2 linked regions of the Celeribacter indicus genome follow. The protein of the gene in region 1 interacts with the protein of each later gene in a pairwise test. Links are inferred from orthologs where the notes say so. Each region holds a gene or a part of one and is shown on either strand. Other genes may lie near its edges. The genes, in order: trkA and P73_RS01410.

Region 1 (7,186 bases):
CTCCTTCTCGAGATTGCGCTGCTGAACCGGGCTCACCGGCCCGTCGATCAGCACGAGTTCGACCTCCGCGGCCTTCATCCGCTGGTTCAGCTCCTCGATCTTGCCCGTTCCGAACAGGTGGCCGGGCTGGATCTTCGGCAGGCGCACGATCTCCGAGCCGACCACCTCGAGGTTGGGCAGCGCCTCGGCGAGCGCCACGGCCTCCTCCAGCCCCGCGACCGGATCGCGCCGGTCCCGGTCGGAGGTGATGTCCGGGTGGAGAACCCAGGCGCGCGTCGGCAGGATCTCGTGTTCGTGCAATTCGGCCAAATGCCGCTCCTTCAACAGACGTGGGCACCCGCCGCGGGATGCGGGGGGTGCGCGTCACGTAATCGGTGCAGGACGGAATGCAAGGGGCGCGGCCCCCTCACTCCTCGCTGTCGTAGAGGTTGATCGGCTGGGCCGGCATGATGGTGGAGATCGCATGCTTGTAGACAAGCTGGCTCTGACCGTCCCGGCGCAGCAGGACGCAGAAATTGTCGAACCATGTGATCACGCCCTGAAGCTTCACCCCGTTGATCAGGAAGATCGTGACGGGAACCTTGGTCTTGCGGACGTGATTGAGGAAGGCATCCTGGAGATTCTGTTTATCGGCGGCCATGAGAAAATTGCCTTTTTCTTGCGCTTTATGATGCGAACTGTCCCTCGGGCGACAGCACTTGCGCTCACGTTCGCAGGAGTTCTTGAGGAATGTCAAGATTGTGCATGGAAAATCGCGACGCGATGCCGCGGCGCGGCGCAAAATTACGTCATTTGTAGCGCTAACGCCTGTCGGCCCCGTCAGCGGCGCCAGAATTCGGGGTTGAGCAGCGCGATGATCGCCAGCATCTCGAGCCGTCCGAGCACCATCGTGCCGGCGAGGACGAGCTTCATCGGATCGGTCAGCGCGGCATAGCTCATCGGGTCGGTTCCCGCGACCCTCACCAGCGGCCCCGTCGTCGTCAGCGCGGAAATGGTGAAGATCGCCGCCCGCTCGAAATCGAGCCCGAGCAGCGCGAGCAGCATCATCACCCCCGCGATGGTGAAGGCGAAGACCATGAAGTAAACCCAGGCCACATAGGCGCCTTCGCGCCTTATCCGCCGCGCGTTGGCCCCGGCCCCGCCGACCGAATGGGGCGAGACCAGCTTCTCGATCTCCCGCTCGCCGTGCCGCACGAGGGCATAAAGGCGCAGGAGCTTCACGCCCCCCGCCGTGGTCGCCACCCCGCCGCCGAAGATCGCAAGCCCCATCAGCAGCACGCCCGGCGCCTGGAGCCCGGACCAGAGCCGCGCCTCCTCCCAGCCCATGCTCTCGAAGCCCGCGGTGCTGAGGAAGGAGAGCACCATGAACATCGACCCCCAGAGCGAGGACAGCGCGCGGCCGAAGGTCCAGTCGCCCGAGACCTCGAGCACCGCGACCCAATGTCGCAGGAACAGCAGCAGCGGCACCGCCACCATGAGCGCGAGCCCGATCTTCATCTCCGGGTCGCGCCAGAGCGGCGGTGCGTCGGGGCGCGGGTTGTCGGCGGTGAAGGTCTTGCGCGACAGGGCCAGAAAGAGGAAGGCGAAGATCAGCAGCTCCCCGACGAAGCCGGTGCGCGTGTTGGTGAGCCCGCCCACCGGCGAGATGCCGGAGGTGGACATGACCGACATCGCGTGGATCAGCGCGACGAAGGCGGGAGAGCCGACCATGGCGAGCGCGAACCACAACGCGAGCGTGAGGCCGATGTAGATCGGAAAGAGCTTCGTCGTGAACCGCGCCATCCGCTCCGGCGCGGCGGCGATGCGGGTGATCTGCGAGGCGCGCGCATCGCTCTGGCCGGGCTGGCGCGAGGAGATCACCTCAAAGCCGCCGAGGTTCAGCGGCGCGAGCACCGCGACCGCCGTCACCCAGGCGAAGAGCCCGCCGAGCCAGGCGACGAGCGCGGTCCAGAGATGCTCCGGGCGGCTCAGACGCGCCGGATCGTCGAACAGCGTCGCGCCGGTGGTGGTGAGCGCCGAGACCATCTCGAAATAACCGTTGAGAAAGGTCGTGTCCTGCGTCGCCTCGACGAAGGGCACGGCAAGCACGAGCGGCAGCGCCGTATAGGTGCCGAGCAGCGTCAGGAGCTGGTTGCGCCCCTCCCGGTCGCGGTCGCGCCGGCCGTCGCGGGCCTCCGTCGCCTCAGGCCGGAACAGCGCGATGGCGATGAAGCCCGCGAGGGAGCAGACCAGCACCGAGGGATAGAGAAAGGCCCGCGCGTCGTCCCATTCGCGCAGGATGAGCGCATAGAAGGCCGGGACCAGCATCGCGCCCCCCGAGACCAGCATCAGCTGGACAAAGAACGGCATGCGCGAAAAGCGGTTCATCAGAAGAAGTCGATCGAGACTTGCAACAGCCGCTCGACCTCCGGCACGTCGGCGGTGAGCGAGAAGATGGAAATCACGTCGCCCTCGTCGATCCGCGTCTCCCCGGTCGGCTTCACATAGACGTCGCCCTTGGCGATCGCGCCGACCAGCACGCCCTCGGGAAAGTCGATGTCGCGGATGCGCTTGCCGGAGATCGGCGAGGTCGAGAGCACCTGCGCCTCGATCACCTCCGCCTCGCCGTCGCCCACCGAATAGACGTTGCGCACCCGCCCGTGGCGGATATGGCGCAGGATCGAGGAGACGGTGGTCGCGCGCGGGTTGATATAGGCGTCGATGTCGAGCGCGGAGAGGATCGGCACGAGCGAGGGATCGTTCACGAGACAGATCGCCATCGCCGCCCCCGCCTGTTTCGCACGCACGGCGGCGAGCATGTTCACCTTGTCGTCGTCGGTGACGCAGAGCACGGCATCCGCCCGGCTCACCCCTGCCTCGGACAAGAGCTCGGGATCGAGCGCGTCGCCGTTCAGCACGATGGTGCGCTCGAGACTGTCGGCGGCCCGCTCCGCGATCCTGCGGTCCTTCTCGATGATCTTCGCGCGCACCCGCTCGGTGCGCGTCTCCAGCGCCCGCGCGACGCCGAGCCCGACATTGCCGCCGCCGAGGATCACGACGCGCTCCTGCTTGGAGTGGGGCTTGCCGAAGATCTCGAGCGTGCGGGCGATGTCGTCGGAATTGACGAAGACATAGACCGCATCGCCTGCAAAGAGCTGGTCCCCCGGCTCGGGGGCAAAGAGCTTGCCGTCGCGGCGCACGCCGACGACGGTGGCGCGCAGGGTGGAGAAGAGTTCCGTCAGCTCACGCAGCGAGGCGTTGAGCACCGGGCAATCCGCCTCGAGCGCGATGCCCAGCAGATGCGCGCGCCCCGCGAGGAAGACCTGCGTGTCGAAGGCCGCAGGCGCGGCGAGCCGCCGGAGCGCCGCCTCCGCGACCTCCTTCTCGGGCGAGATCACCACGTCGATCGGCATGTGGTCGCGCCGGTAGAGGTCGGAATAGATCGCGGTGAGATAGCTCTGCGCCCGCAGCCGCGCGATCTTGCGCGGCACGGCAAAGACCGAATGCGCCACCTGGCAGGTGACCATGTTCACCTCGTCGGAATAGGTGGCGGCGATGATCATGTCGGCATCCCGCGCGCCCGCCTTTTCAAGGATGTCGGGATAGGAGGCATGGCCCTCGATCCCCTGCACGTCGAGCGTGTCCGTCGCACGCCGCACCAGCGCGGGATTGTTGTCGACGACGGTCACGTCGTTCCTCTCGCCCGAAAGCTGCCTGGCGATCTGCCATCCGACCTGCCCGGCGCCGCAAATGATGACTTTCATTGCATCATCCCCTTTCGCTTCGGCTCAGCCTTCGCACTTAACGCGGGCACGGTCAATGCGCCTGCCGTGGGGACGGGCGGTCTTCGCGGCGCTATTGCGCCGCGTCTTCGGAGACATAGGCCACGCGCCCGCCCTGTTTCGTGCCGGTGACGACGCCCAGCGACTTGAGCTTGCGGTGCAGCGCCGAGCGTTCCATCCCGACGAAGGTGGCGGTGCGCGAGATGTTCCCGCCGAACCGGTTGATCTGGGTCAGCAGGTATTCGCGCTCGAACATCTCCCGCGCCTCGCGCAGCGGCAGGGTCGCGATGGCCGGCGACAGCATCGCGCCGCCCTCGTCCACCCCGCCCTCCTGCGCGGGCAGTTCGGCGGCGTCGATCTCCCCCGTGCTGTCGCCGAGGATCAGCACCCGCTCGATCACGTTCTTGAGCTGCCGCACGTTGCCCGGCCAGCTCATCGTCTGGAGCATCGCCGCCGCATCCTCCGACAGCTCCCGCAGCGGCAGGCCCTGCACGCGGTTAAGCTGCGCGATGAAATGGCGCGCGAGTTCGGGAATGTCCTCGCGCCGCTTCTCGAGCGCGGGCACCTCGATCGGCACGACGTTCAGCCGGTGATAGAGCTCCTCGCGGAAGGTCCCGGCGAGGATCTCTCCCTGGAGGTCGCGCGAGGTGGAGGAGATCACGCGCAGGTCGACGGAGACCTTGCCCGCCCCGCCGACGCGGGTGAATTTCTGCTCGACCAGGACGCGCAGGATCTTCGACTGGGTGCCGAGCGGCATGTCCGCCACCTCGTCGAAATAGATCACGCCGCCGCTGGCCTCCTCGAGAAGCCCCTTCTCGACCCCCCGCTCCGGGCTTTCGCGGCCGAACAGCACCTCCTCCATCCGCTCCGGCGCGATCGTGGCGGAGGAGACGGTCACGAAGGGCGCCTCGCGGCGGTCGGAATTGAGGTGGATGTAGCGCGCCGCAACCTCCTTGCCGACGCCCGCAGGCCCAGTGAGCATCACCCGCCCGTTCGAGCGCGTGACCTTCTCGAGATTGGACTTGAGCTGCTTGAACGCGGTGGAGATGCCGATCATCTCCACCTCCGCGCCGCCCGACCGCTTCAGCGTGGCATTCTCGCGCCTGAGCCGCGAGGTCTCCATCGCGCGGCCGATCACCACCATGAGCTGGTCGATGTTGAAGGGCTTCTCGATGAAGTCATAGGCGCCCTGCTTGATCGCCGCCACCGCGATCTCGATATTGCCGTGGCCGGAGATGATGATGATCGGCACCTCGGGGTGCTCGCGCTTGACATGCTTGAGGATGTCGATCCCGTCCATGTCGCTGTCCTTGAGCCAGATGTCGAGGATCATGAGCGAGGGCACACCCGCGCCGATCTCGCGCAGACATTCGTCCGAGTTCGAGGCCAGCCGGGTCTCGTATCCCTCGTCCCGGAGAATATCCCCGATCAACTCACGGATGTCGCGCTCGTCATCGACGATCAGAATGTCCGGCATGGCTCTGTCCCCACTTCAATACTACACTGCAAGTTTCTGTTCTTGTTGAACTTCACGTTCCTTCAAAAGCGCAAGGCGAATGGTCGCCCGCGCCCCGATCCGGCCCGAGGGATCGAGCGGCACGCCATCCGACAGCGTCAGCGTACCGCCATGCTCCTCGATGATCTTCTTGACGATCGGCAGGCCCAGCCCGGTGCCTTTCTCGCGCGTCGTGACATAGGGCTCGAACAGCCGCGACCGGTCCTCCGGCAGGCCGATGCCATTGTCCGCGATCTCGATCACCGCCTCCTGTCCTTCGCAGGCGAGCGTCACGCGCACGGTCGGCACATGGCCTTCCGGAACGCCGGTTTCGTAAAGCGTGTCAATGGCTTCCCCGGCATTCTTTATAAGATTGGTGAGCGCCTGACCGATCATCGTCGCATCGACCTCCGCCCAGGCCGTCGCCGGCGCGATCTCCGAGACGATGGTCACGTCGGGCTGGGCATTCTGCTGCAACAGCACCGCGCCGCGCACCAGCGCGACGAGATCCTGCTCCCGCCGCTCGGGCGAGGGCATCCGCGCGAATTTGGAAAACTCGTCGACGATCCGCCGCAGGTCGCCGGTCTGGCGCACGATGACGGAGGTATATTGCTCGAGATCCGCCCGCGTCTCCTCGTCGAGGCCCCGGCCGAACTTCCTCAGGATCCGCTCCGCCGAAAGCTGGATCGGCGTGAGCGGGTTCTTGATCTCATGCGCGATCCGCCGGGCGACATCGCCCCAGGCGGCGAGCCGCTGCGCGCTCACGAGGTCGGTGACGTCGTCGAAGACCACCACATAGCCTTCGAGCAGCCCCTCGACATCCCGCCGGGTGGCGATCCGCACGAGCAGGCTTTCCTGCGCGCCGGAGCGGATCAGCCGGATCTCCTCCTGGACCACCTCCCGCCCCTGCCCGCGCAGGGTGTCGAAGAGCGGGCCGAATTCCGGCACCAGCAGGCCCAGGTTCTCGCCGGTCACGTCGCGCGTTCCGAGCGACAGAAGCGTCTGCGCCGAACGGTTGGACAGCGTCACGCGCCCCGAGGCGTCGAGCCCGATCACCCCCGCCGTCACCGAGGAGAGCACGCTGTCGAACAGCCGGCGCCGCTGGTCGATCTGCTCGTTGCGCTCCAGAAGCTCGTTGCGCTGCACCTTGAGCTGGCGGGTCATCTGGTTGAAGACCCGCCCCAGCGTCGCGATCTCGTCCTGGCCCTCCGCCTCGGCGACGCGAACCGACAGGTCCCCCTCCCCGACCCGCTGCGCCGCGCCCGCCAGCCGCCCGATCGGACGGGCGAGCCGTTCCGCGAACCACAGGCCGATCCAGGTCGCCACGAGGATGAGGACGATGGCAAAGCCGATGTAGAGCAGGCCGAACTCGAACAGCAGCCGCCCGCGGTCGCTTTCGAGCTGGTTGTAAAGCGCGATGCTGTCCTGCGTCTCGTCGAGCAGGCTGAGGATCTTTCCGTCCACGTCGCGCGTGACATAGAGATAGCGGTCGGCAAACCCCGCAAGCCGTTGCAGGGCGCGGCTTTCGTTATGGTCCCAGTCGTCGATCAGCACGAGCTCGCCCGTCTCCGCGCGGGCGCGCTGCGCCTCGGTGGGACGTTCGTAGTTGAACAGGTAGGAGCGTTCTCCCCGCGCCCGGATCTCTCCCGCGCGGTCGATCACATAGGCTTCGCGCAGGCCGCGCTGGATCAGCCCCTGCCCCTGGTTGAGCACCTGGCGCAGCGCGCCGTCGGGCAGGATCGTGACCTGCCGGCGCCGCTCGATCAGGAAGCCGGCGAGCGCCCGCGTGTCCTCCGCCAGACCGTCGCGATGCTCCGTCTCATAGGCCTTCGCCGCCTCGAGCGAGGAGCCGACCACGTTGCGCACCCGGTCGGAGAACCAGCCCTCGAGCCCGAAATTCACCGTCACGACAGCAAAGACCGCCACGGTC
Region 2 (7,137 bases), 2.0 Mb from region 1 along the record:
CCGCGCTCGCGCTTTCGGGCGGCGAACGCCGCCGCGTCGAGATCGCCCGCTGCCTCGCCTCCAATCCCTCCTACGTGCTGCTCGATGAACCCTTCGCCGGGGTCGATCCGATCGCCGTGGCGGAAATCCGCGGACTGGTCTCCGAACTGCGCACCCGTGGCATCGGAGTCCTCATCACGGATCATAACGTTCAGGAAACGCTCGGAATTATCGACCGCGCCTATATCCTTCACGATGGCACGGTGCTGATGTCCGGCACGCGCGAGGAAATCGTCGCGGACGAAACCGTGCGCCGCGTTTACCTTGGAGACAATTTCCGGATCTGAGCGCGGGTTTCGATTGACAACCCCCCGCGATCTGCCGCCAAATACAGGTGATGCAAGACGCTCGTATGACAGTCTGCGCCGCGGCCCCAACACGCCTTCAGGCGCCGGTTCGCCACCCCGACGGGTCGTCCGGGTCCATTTACCAGCGTTTGCATTCGTATCCCGCTTTCAAACAAAATCCAGAGACCCGTCCGCACCAGCGGTAACCACGGCGCGCACGGGCCCCAATGAGAAGGAGGTATCTATGCGGTACCAAATCAGCGGAAAACAAATCGACATCGGATCGGCGCTTCAGACACATGTCCAGACGGAGCTTGGGACCGTGCTCGACAAGTATTCCCAACGTCCGACGGATGCGAATGTGGTGTTTTCGAAAAGCGGGGCGGAATACACCTGTGAAGCCGTGGTGCATCTGTCCTCCGGCCTGACGGCCCAGGCGAGCGCGCACGCACATGAGATCTATGCGGCCTTCGACGGCTGCACCGAAAAGATGGACAAGCAGTTGCGCCGCTACAAGCGCCGCCTGAAAGATCATCACAAGGTGCGGTCCGAACCTGTTGAACTCCTCGAAGCTTCCCAGTATATCCTCGCGGCGTCGGAATATGACGAGGATCAGGAGCCGGAAACCCTTCAGCCGATGATCATCGCCGAGATGGAGACGAGGATTCCGACACTCACGGTCGGCGAGGCGGTGATGCAGATGGAACTTGCCGGCGCGCCGGTGCTTCTGTTCCATAATGAAGGTAAAACTGGTTTGAACGTGGTCTACCGCCGCCCTGACGGGAATATCGGCTGGATCGACCCGGACAACGCGAAATAAAGATCGGCCCGCCGCGACGGGTCGGGGCGGGTGCACCTAATGGATATCTCAAAGATCTTGGATCCGCAGGCTGTGAAGGTCGTCGGGAAGATGACCAGCAAGAAGCGCCTGTTTCAGGACCTCGGAGAAATTGCGGCGAGCGCCTATGGCCTGTCGGTCAACGACACGTTCGATGCTCTCCAGGAACGCGAAAGCCTTGGTCCCACCGGTGTGGGCCATGGCGTAGCCTTGCCGCACGCCCGGATCGCCGGGCTCGACCGCGTCGTGGGTGCCTTCCTGCGGCTCGAAAGTCCGATGGATTTCGATGCGGTCGACCGGCAGCCGGTGGACCTCGTCTTCGCACTTTTCGCACCCGCCGAATCGGGCGTCGACCATCTGAAGGCGCTCGCTCTCGTCTCCCGCACGATGCGCGACGGAGACGTCTGTACGAAGCTGCGGGCGAACGCGGATCCGGCAACACTCCACGCCATCCTGACCGAAGGCCCGGCGACAAAGGCCGCCTGACGGCCCCCGCGCCCGGTTCAAGCCTTCCAGGGGCCGAATCCGAACATCATGTAGTCCCGCTGGTAAGCCGCGCGCACGGCCTCTTCTATGTCGGCGTCATAGATCTCAGAGAGCGCGAAGGGGGTATCCTCCGGCTCCGCGGCGAGAGCAACCGCTGTGCTTCCCACGGCGGAGGCGAGAGTGCCGATTCCGGCCGACAGATCCTCCTCGCGAAGGATCAGGTCGGGTAGGGAGAAATCCGCGAACCCCTTGACCACCTCGGACTGGGAGGCCCATGTCCCGTCCACCCGCACGGAGGTCTGCCCGTTCAGGTTGCCCCTCACGAAATCCGCGAACTTACGGAAGGCCTCCCGATGCCGGTCGACACCATAGCTTTCGTCCGGAGCCTCCACCGGCAAAGGCAGCTTGTAGGTCGTCCGCAACATGTCACGGATCTCCCGATAGGTCTGCGGACCGAGATTGAGGATATAGCGACAAAAGCTGCGGTGAAGCCGGACTGCCGGATGGGCGATCACGGTAAAGCTGCGATGTCCCTTGTTCTTCCGCTTCCACTGACGCAGGGATTTCTGGGTGAAACCCTCCAGAAGCGCCTCCTCCTCTGGGTCGAGCGCGGAAAGCCAGTTCCGCACCGCACGCTCCGGTCCTCCCCGCACGGGCATATAGAGAAGCGGCGTCCGCACCGCCGCCACATAGGATGGCACGGCCGGTCCCCGTGCCGGCTCGAAATTCGGCGTATCCGACAGGTTGAAATGGTCGATGGCGGAAAGCGCGGAGACCATCTCCGCATAGTTCACCACCTTGTCCTCGATCCGCGCGGGATTTTGAACCTTCGTCTTCTGGGTGGTCTTCTCGCGCGGGGTGTCGACGCCGAGAAAGCGCGCGAGGCCGTTCAGCACCTCGATATCCTGAATATCGTCATAGCTGATGTAGAACGCCGTCTGGCCGGTCGTCTGCAAGTGCCGTTGCAGGAAGCGCTGAAACCCCTTCAGCTCGTCGAGCAGCTCCTGAAACTCTCCCGGCTCGAACCGCACCTTGGCCGATCTGGCATCCTTGAGATCCCCGAGCCGCCACTGTCCCGTGGCCGACGCGATCTTGCGCGAGACGTAGCTGTCGAGCGGGTTGCGCGTGAGCACGATCTTGGCGCAGCGGGAATCACCGAGCACATGGGTGAGCACGCGCGGATCGTGATCGTGGAAGAACCGGAAGCCCGCAAGCCCATCGGTCCTTTCCCGCAATGTCCCGAGAAGCGCCAAAGGATCCGCCTCGCGCGCCGCCATTCCGATCCCGACGAGTTCGGTCTGGCCGGATTTGCCGATGAAGGCCGGATTGAAGGCTTCCCCCCAGCATTTCAGCCCCGGATAGGCGTTCAGGTTCTCTTCGAGAAAATTCGATCCGGTCCGCATTTCCGCGAAGATCACGAAATAATCGAAGGCATCAGACATATTCATTTCACCAAATAGGGCCGTTTCCGTCCGGCAAGACGGGGATTCGGATCATTTCCGGTGGGGAAATCTCCCATCAGATGAGGTTTCATCCCCTGATTTTTCAAATTCTGCAAGAATTGCGCGAATCCCGTCAGATCGCGCATCCGCGGTGCCTCCGTCAGCCGGCGCACGTTGCGCGGCATGATCTCGTCAATGATCGTCTGCAACGGCTCCATCCCGGCCTCGAGGAAATCCGCCATGGTCCAGATCCGCACCCGCGCCTTCACATGCTGCGAACGCAGGATCTCCAGATGCGCGGCCTCGATCCGCTGAAGCCGCGCCGCCTCCCGGCGAATATCGGAAAAATTCAGGTTGGAGCGGAAGAGGCTCACCGCCCAAGCTCCGGAAATCACCGAGATCTGGGCATTCGCATCCGTGGCGATGAGCCAGTTGATGTCCTGATTGTCGCGCGGGCCGAACATGAAACACTGCCGCTCCCCGCGCGTGTTCCAGAGGAGCGAGGTGAGAAAGGCGCAGGGATTGTAGTCACGCAGGGAGGCACTGTCCGAAAGCGCGCCGGCAAAGAGCTTCTGCCCCCCGGAAAACTCCACCCGCTCGGGCGCGAAGAGATGGCCGTGAACCCGCGCCCCCACCGCGCGCGACAACCAGCTGTCGAAATCCTCGAACAGGTCCGAAAACCCCTCGAAGACCGAATAGGGCGACGAGGTCTTGCCATGGTCCTTGCCGGGACCGGGCAGTCGGCTCTGCATATAGAGTCCCGCGCGCCCCCTGGTGCGCCGCTCGACCGCCTTGGCGAAGATGCGGTCGATCTTGCCGGGATTGGGCTCCGCACCCTTCATCGGATCGACATCGCTGTTGAGGAAGGTCTCGTAGAGGCGTTCCGCCTGCGGCCAGATCTTCCGCGCGACAAAACAGTCCGACCGTCGCAGGAGCTGGAGGTGGTCGTCGTAGAAGACATGGGGCTTGCCCTGAAAATCGAACTTCGACAGGGTCAGGGACCGGCTTTCGATCGTATTGGAATGAAGCCGCACGAGCGTCTGATAATAGCTTTCGTCGGGAATCCAGACCCGCCTGAAATAGGTATCGTAGAGCTTGCGGTCCGGGTCCTCGAGAATGGCGGAAAGGGTCTGGCGCGTCAGGCACCACCATTGGCTTCCAAGATGCGGCACCAGCCGTGCGGGGATCCGGCGCTCGACCTTCAGCCGACGTTGCAGCGCGACGTAACGGTCGAAAAGGCGGCGGTGCCTTTTCCACGAGAACGGAAAGCGCAGGGTGAACCGTTCGGTATCGAGCCCGCCCACCGTCCAGGGCACATCCTCGATCGTCACGCTTTCGATGAAATTCGTCAAAGGGCGCGCGGCCAGATATTGCTTCAGGTCCTCCACCGGACGAAGCGGCAGGCACGATCCGGAAGCGAGGTAGACATGCCTCACGTCCCCGAAGCGTTCGAGCATCAGCTCGGACGCGTCCTGCGAGGCCGCGACCAGAGACCATGTGCCCCATTCGCAGGCGTGACGCCGTGAAAACAGCACGTTGTCGAGATCGCTGAGGCTTTCGACGAAGGGCTGGTACATCTCCCGCCTCACCCGCCGGTCGACATGGATCACCACAGGACAGCCATGGTTCGCCCAGTGCCGCGCAACCTGTTCCGCGCGGTGCAGCGCGGTATGCACGAGCATCACGAAGCCGACCGTCATGCCCAGTTCCCCTTGGACATGAGGCCGAGGATCTCAAGCTGGCGCCAGTTGATGTATTTCTCCGACCAGTTGCACCAGAGATCGGGATCCCGCTGGAGCCGGTCATGGTAGATGACATATTCCCGGCTGCCCGCATAATGCTGGCGCCGGGTGAGTTCCTCCTCGGTCTTCTCCATGAATGTGTCGAGAAACTTCGCGTGGAGCAGCGCGCCCGACGCCTTCTCCCCGCCTCGGGTCTCGTAGACGAGGTTGAGGCCCCGCGGCAGGAGCATGTGGGTCGATTGCAGATAGGCATAGCTGCGATGCCATTTCACGAGCGGGATCTTGTTGAGCGCCGGGGCATTGACCGGCTCCTCCGCAAAAAAGAGACGCGCGCGCGGTCCGCCCTGGATCCACAGGTTGCGATAGACCGGATTGGTGGAAATCATGTAATTCCCGCTGTCGAACCACTCGGCGATCTCGAAGGGATCCTGCCCCTCGCGATAGGGCTGCGCGTCGATCGGTCCCTTCGGGTACATGTCGATGAGCATCGCCGAAAAACTGCGGATGCCGGAGGAGTCCAGCCAGTCGGTCAGGGCCGGAATGGGGCGCGTGTCGCAGAAGGGGAAAACGAGGAATTCGTCCACATCGACGGTGAGCGTCCAGTGTCCGTGGCAATATTTTCCCGCGATCCAGTTCATCCAGTGCACGCCGAAAAGCGCGTTGCGATAGCTCGCGGTGGTATGCCAGACGGAGACGTCCTTCTGGCCGAGCAGGTATTCGCGCGTTCCGTCGTCACTGTCGTTGTCGATCATCAGGAAATGGCGCACGCCCATGCCACGGTAATAGGAAAGGAAATAGGGCAGTCGGACACGTTCGTTGCGCAGCGTGGACACAAGCAGGAGGTCATCGTGGCGGATGCGCGGCGTGTTGTCCTGAACGCAAGCCAACTGCCGACGTGCCCGGAAGGCCCGCCAGAGTGCACGTTTGCGTTGAAGCCGCAATCTATAGTGCCCGAGCCTGCTCACCGATCTAGCCTTCGTCCCCTCCGGACTCATCTCGCGACAGGGTCATGAGCCCGAATATTTGTATGAATTTACCGGATCAAGGTAAACAATTGAAAATTAAATCCGAAAATTGTTTCGACATTCTTACCTCAGACGCGGTCAATCTGCATCAGTCATCCACGAACCGCGGCTGAGCAGTCCCAATGCCTCGAGCTGCCGCCAATCCTTATAGGCGACGGAACCCGCATAAAAGAAGTCGGGCGCCGCAATTACCGCATCGTAATAGGTATCGAAGGCCTCCGGCTGGCCGAAATGCTGCTTTCGGCTCTTTTCCTCGCGCGACTTCTCGATCGCCACGGGCAGAAATTTCGTATGGAGCAGGACGCCGCACAAGCGGCTGTCTCCCGGCCCGTCATAGGCGAAATTGAGCGCTTTCGGCAACATCGCATGGGTCGAGTTGATATAGACGTAACGCCAGTGCCATTTGACGAGAGGCAACTTGTTGAGCGTCGGCCCGCGCCGCGGGTTCTGAGCAAAGAACATCCGCTCCCGCGCGCCACCCTGAACCCAGAGGTTCCTTTTTCGACGCTGCCGTTGCGCGCGGTAGGGCCCCGGATCGAAATGGGTCAGCACCTCCCGCGGATCCTGCCCCGCTTCGTGGGAGATGCCGTCGATCGGCCCGACCGGATAGAGATCGAGCATCAGAGCGCCCATCGCAACCGCGCCTTCACTTTCGAGATGGAGGACGAGATCGTGCAGTGTCCGTGTCTCCTCGAAGGGATAAGCGAGCAACTCGTCCGCATCCACCGTCAGGCACCAGTGGCCGCGCCCATATCTCGCCAGGAGCCGGTTGGTCCAGTCGAGACCGAATCGAGACGCCTTGTAACTTGCCGTCGTGGACCAGAGGGACACGTCCGGCTGTTCCTGGAGAAAGGCCGGTGTGCCATCTGTGCTGTCATTGTCGATGAAAAGGAAATGATCGACACCGAGCCGCCTATAATACGCGAGGAAGAAGGGAAGGCGCTCCGCCTCGTTGCGCACGCAACACAGGCAGAGGATCGACTTCGGCGCGATGCTCTTGGTCCTATCCCGCACAAGTCTGAGATCGCGACGCGACCGGAAGGCGCGCCAAAGCAGATAACGGCGCAACATGCGCAGTCTGTAATTCTGCCAGAGCCGCCCCACTGTCTGCCTCTCCCACGTTTTCAGGGAGAGTAGCGAAACCGACTGATTTGTCACAGATTATTTGTGGTAATGCCCTGTCCTGTGCCAACGCCAGGCATCGCCGATCATCTGTGCCAGATTCGACCGAGCCGGCGACCAGCCAAGTTCCGTGATCGCGCGCTCCGATCCTGAGAC

Evidence for each region.
Region 2: the proteins of trkA (region 1) and P73_RS01410 interact in binary tests that used the Escherichia coli proteins (3 or more experiments, as listed by UniProt). The link is inferred for Celeribacter indicus from one-to-one orthologs.

Annotation. Positions count from the first base shown.
Region 1 is NZ_CP004393.1:2,253,911-2,261,096, reverse strand. The notes cover bases 1,556-4,521. They hold trkA (Trk system potassium transporter TrkA), read right to left. Parts: upstream 3,744-4,521; coding sequence 2,367-3,743; downstream 1,556-2,366. Other genes in these bases: ntrX (nitrogen assimilation response regulator NtrX), read right to left, coding at 3,835-4,521; P73_RS11345 (TrkH family potassium uptake protein), read right to left, coding at 1,556-2,367. Outside these bases: GTPase HflX, read right to left, coding at 1-309; RNA chaperone Hfq, read right to left, coding at 407-640; more of P73_RS11345, read right to left, coding at 820-1,555; more of ntrX, read right to left, coding at 4,522-5,238; P73_RS11330 (sensor histidine kinase NtrY-like), read right to left, coding at 5,260-7,186. UniProt on the Escherichia coli protein: Part of the constitutive potassium transport systems TrkG and TrkH. May regulate the transport activity of TrkG and TrkH systems. Binds to NAD(+) and NADH.
Region 2 is NZ_CP004393.1:277,274-284,410, reverse strand. Bases 1-2,917 are described here. They hold P73_RS01410 (PTS sugar transporter subunit IIA), read left to right. Parts: upstream 1-1,185; coding sequence 1,186-1,650; downstream 1,651-2,917. Other genes in these bases: P73_RS01405 (nodulation protein NodH), read right to left, coding at 1,668-2,917; hpf (ribosome hibernation-promoting factor, HPF/YfiA family), read left to right, coding at 571-1,146; lptB (LPS export ABC transporter ATP-binding protein), read left to right, coding at 1-326. Outside these bases: more of P73_RS01405, read right to left, coding at 2,918-3,092; P73_RS01400 (DUF5927 domain-containing protein), read right to left, coding at 3,095-4,792; P73_RS01395 (glycosyltransferase family 2 protein), read right to left, coding at 4,789-5,775; P73_RS01390 (glycosyltransferase family 2 protein), read right to left, coding at 5,938-6,930; UDP-glucose 4-epimerase GalE, read right to left, coding at 7,021-7,137. UniProt on the Escherichia coli protein: Seems to have a role in regulating nitrogen assimilation.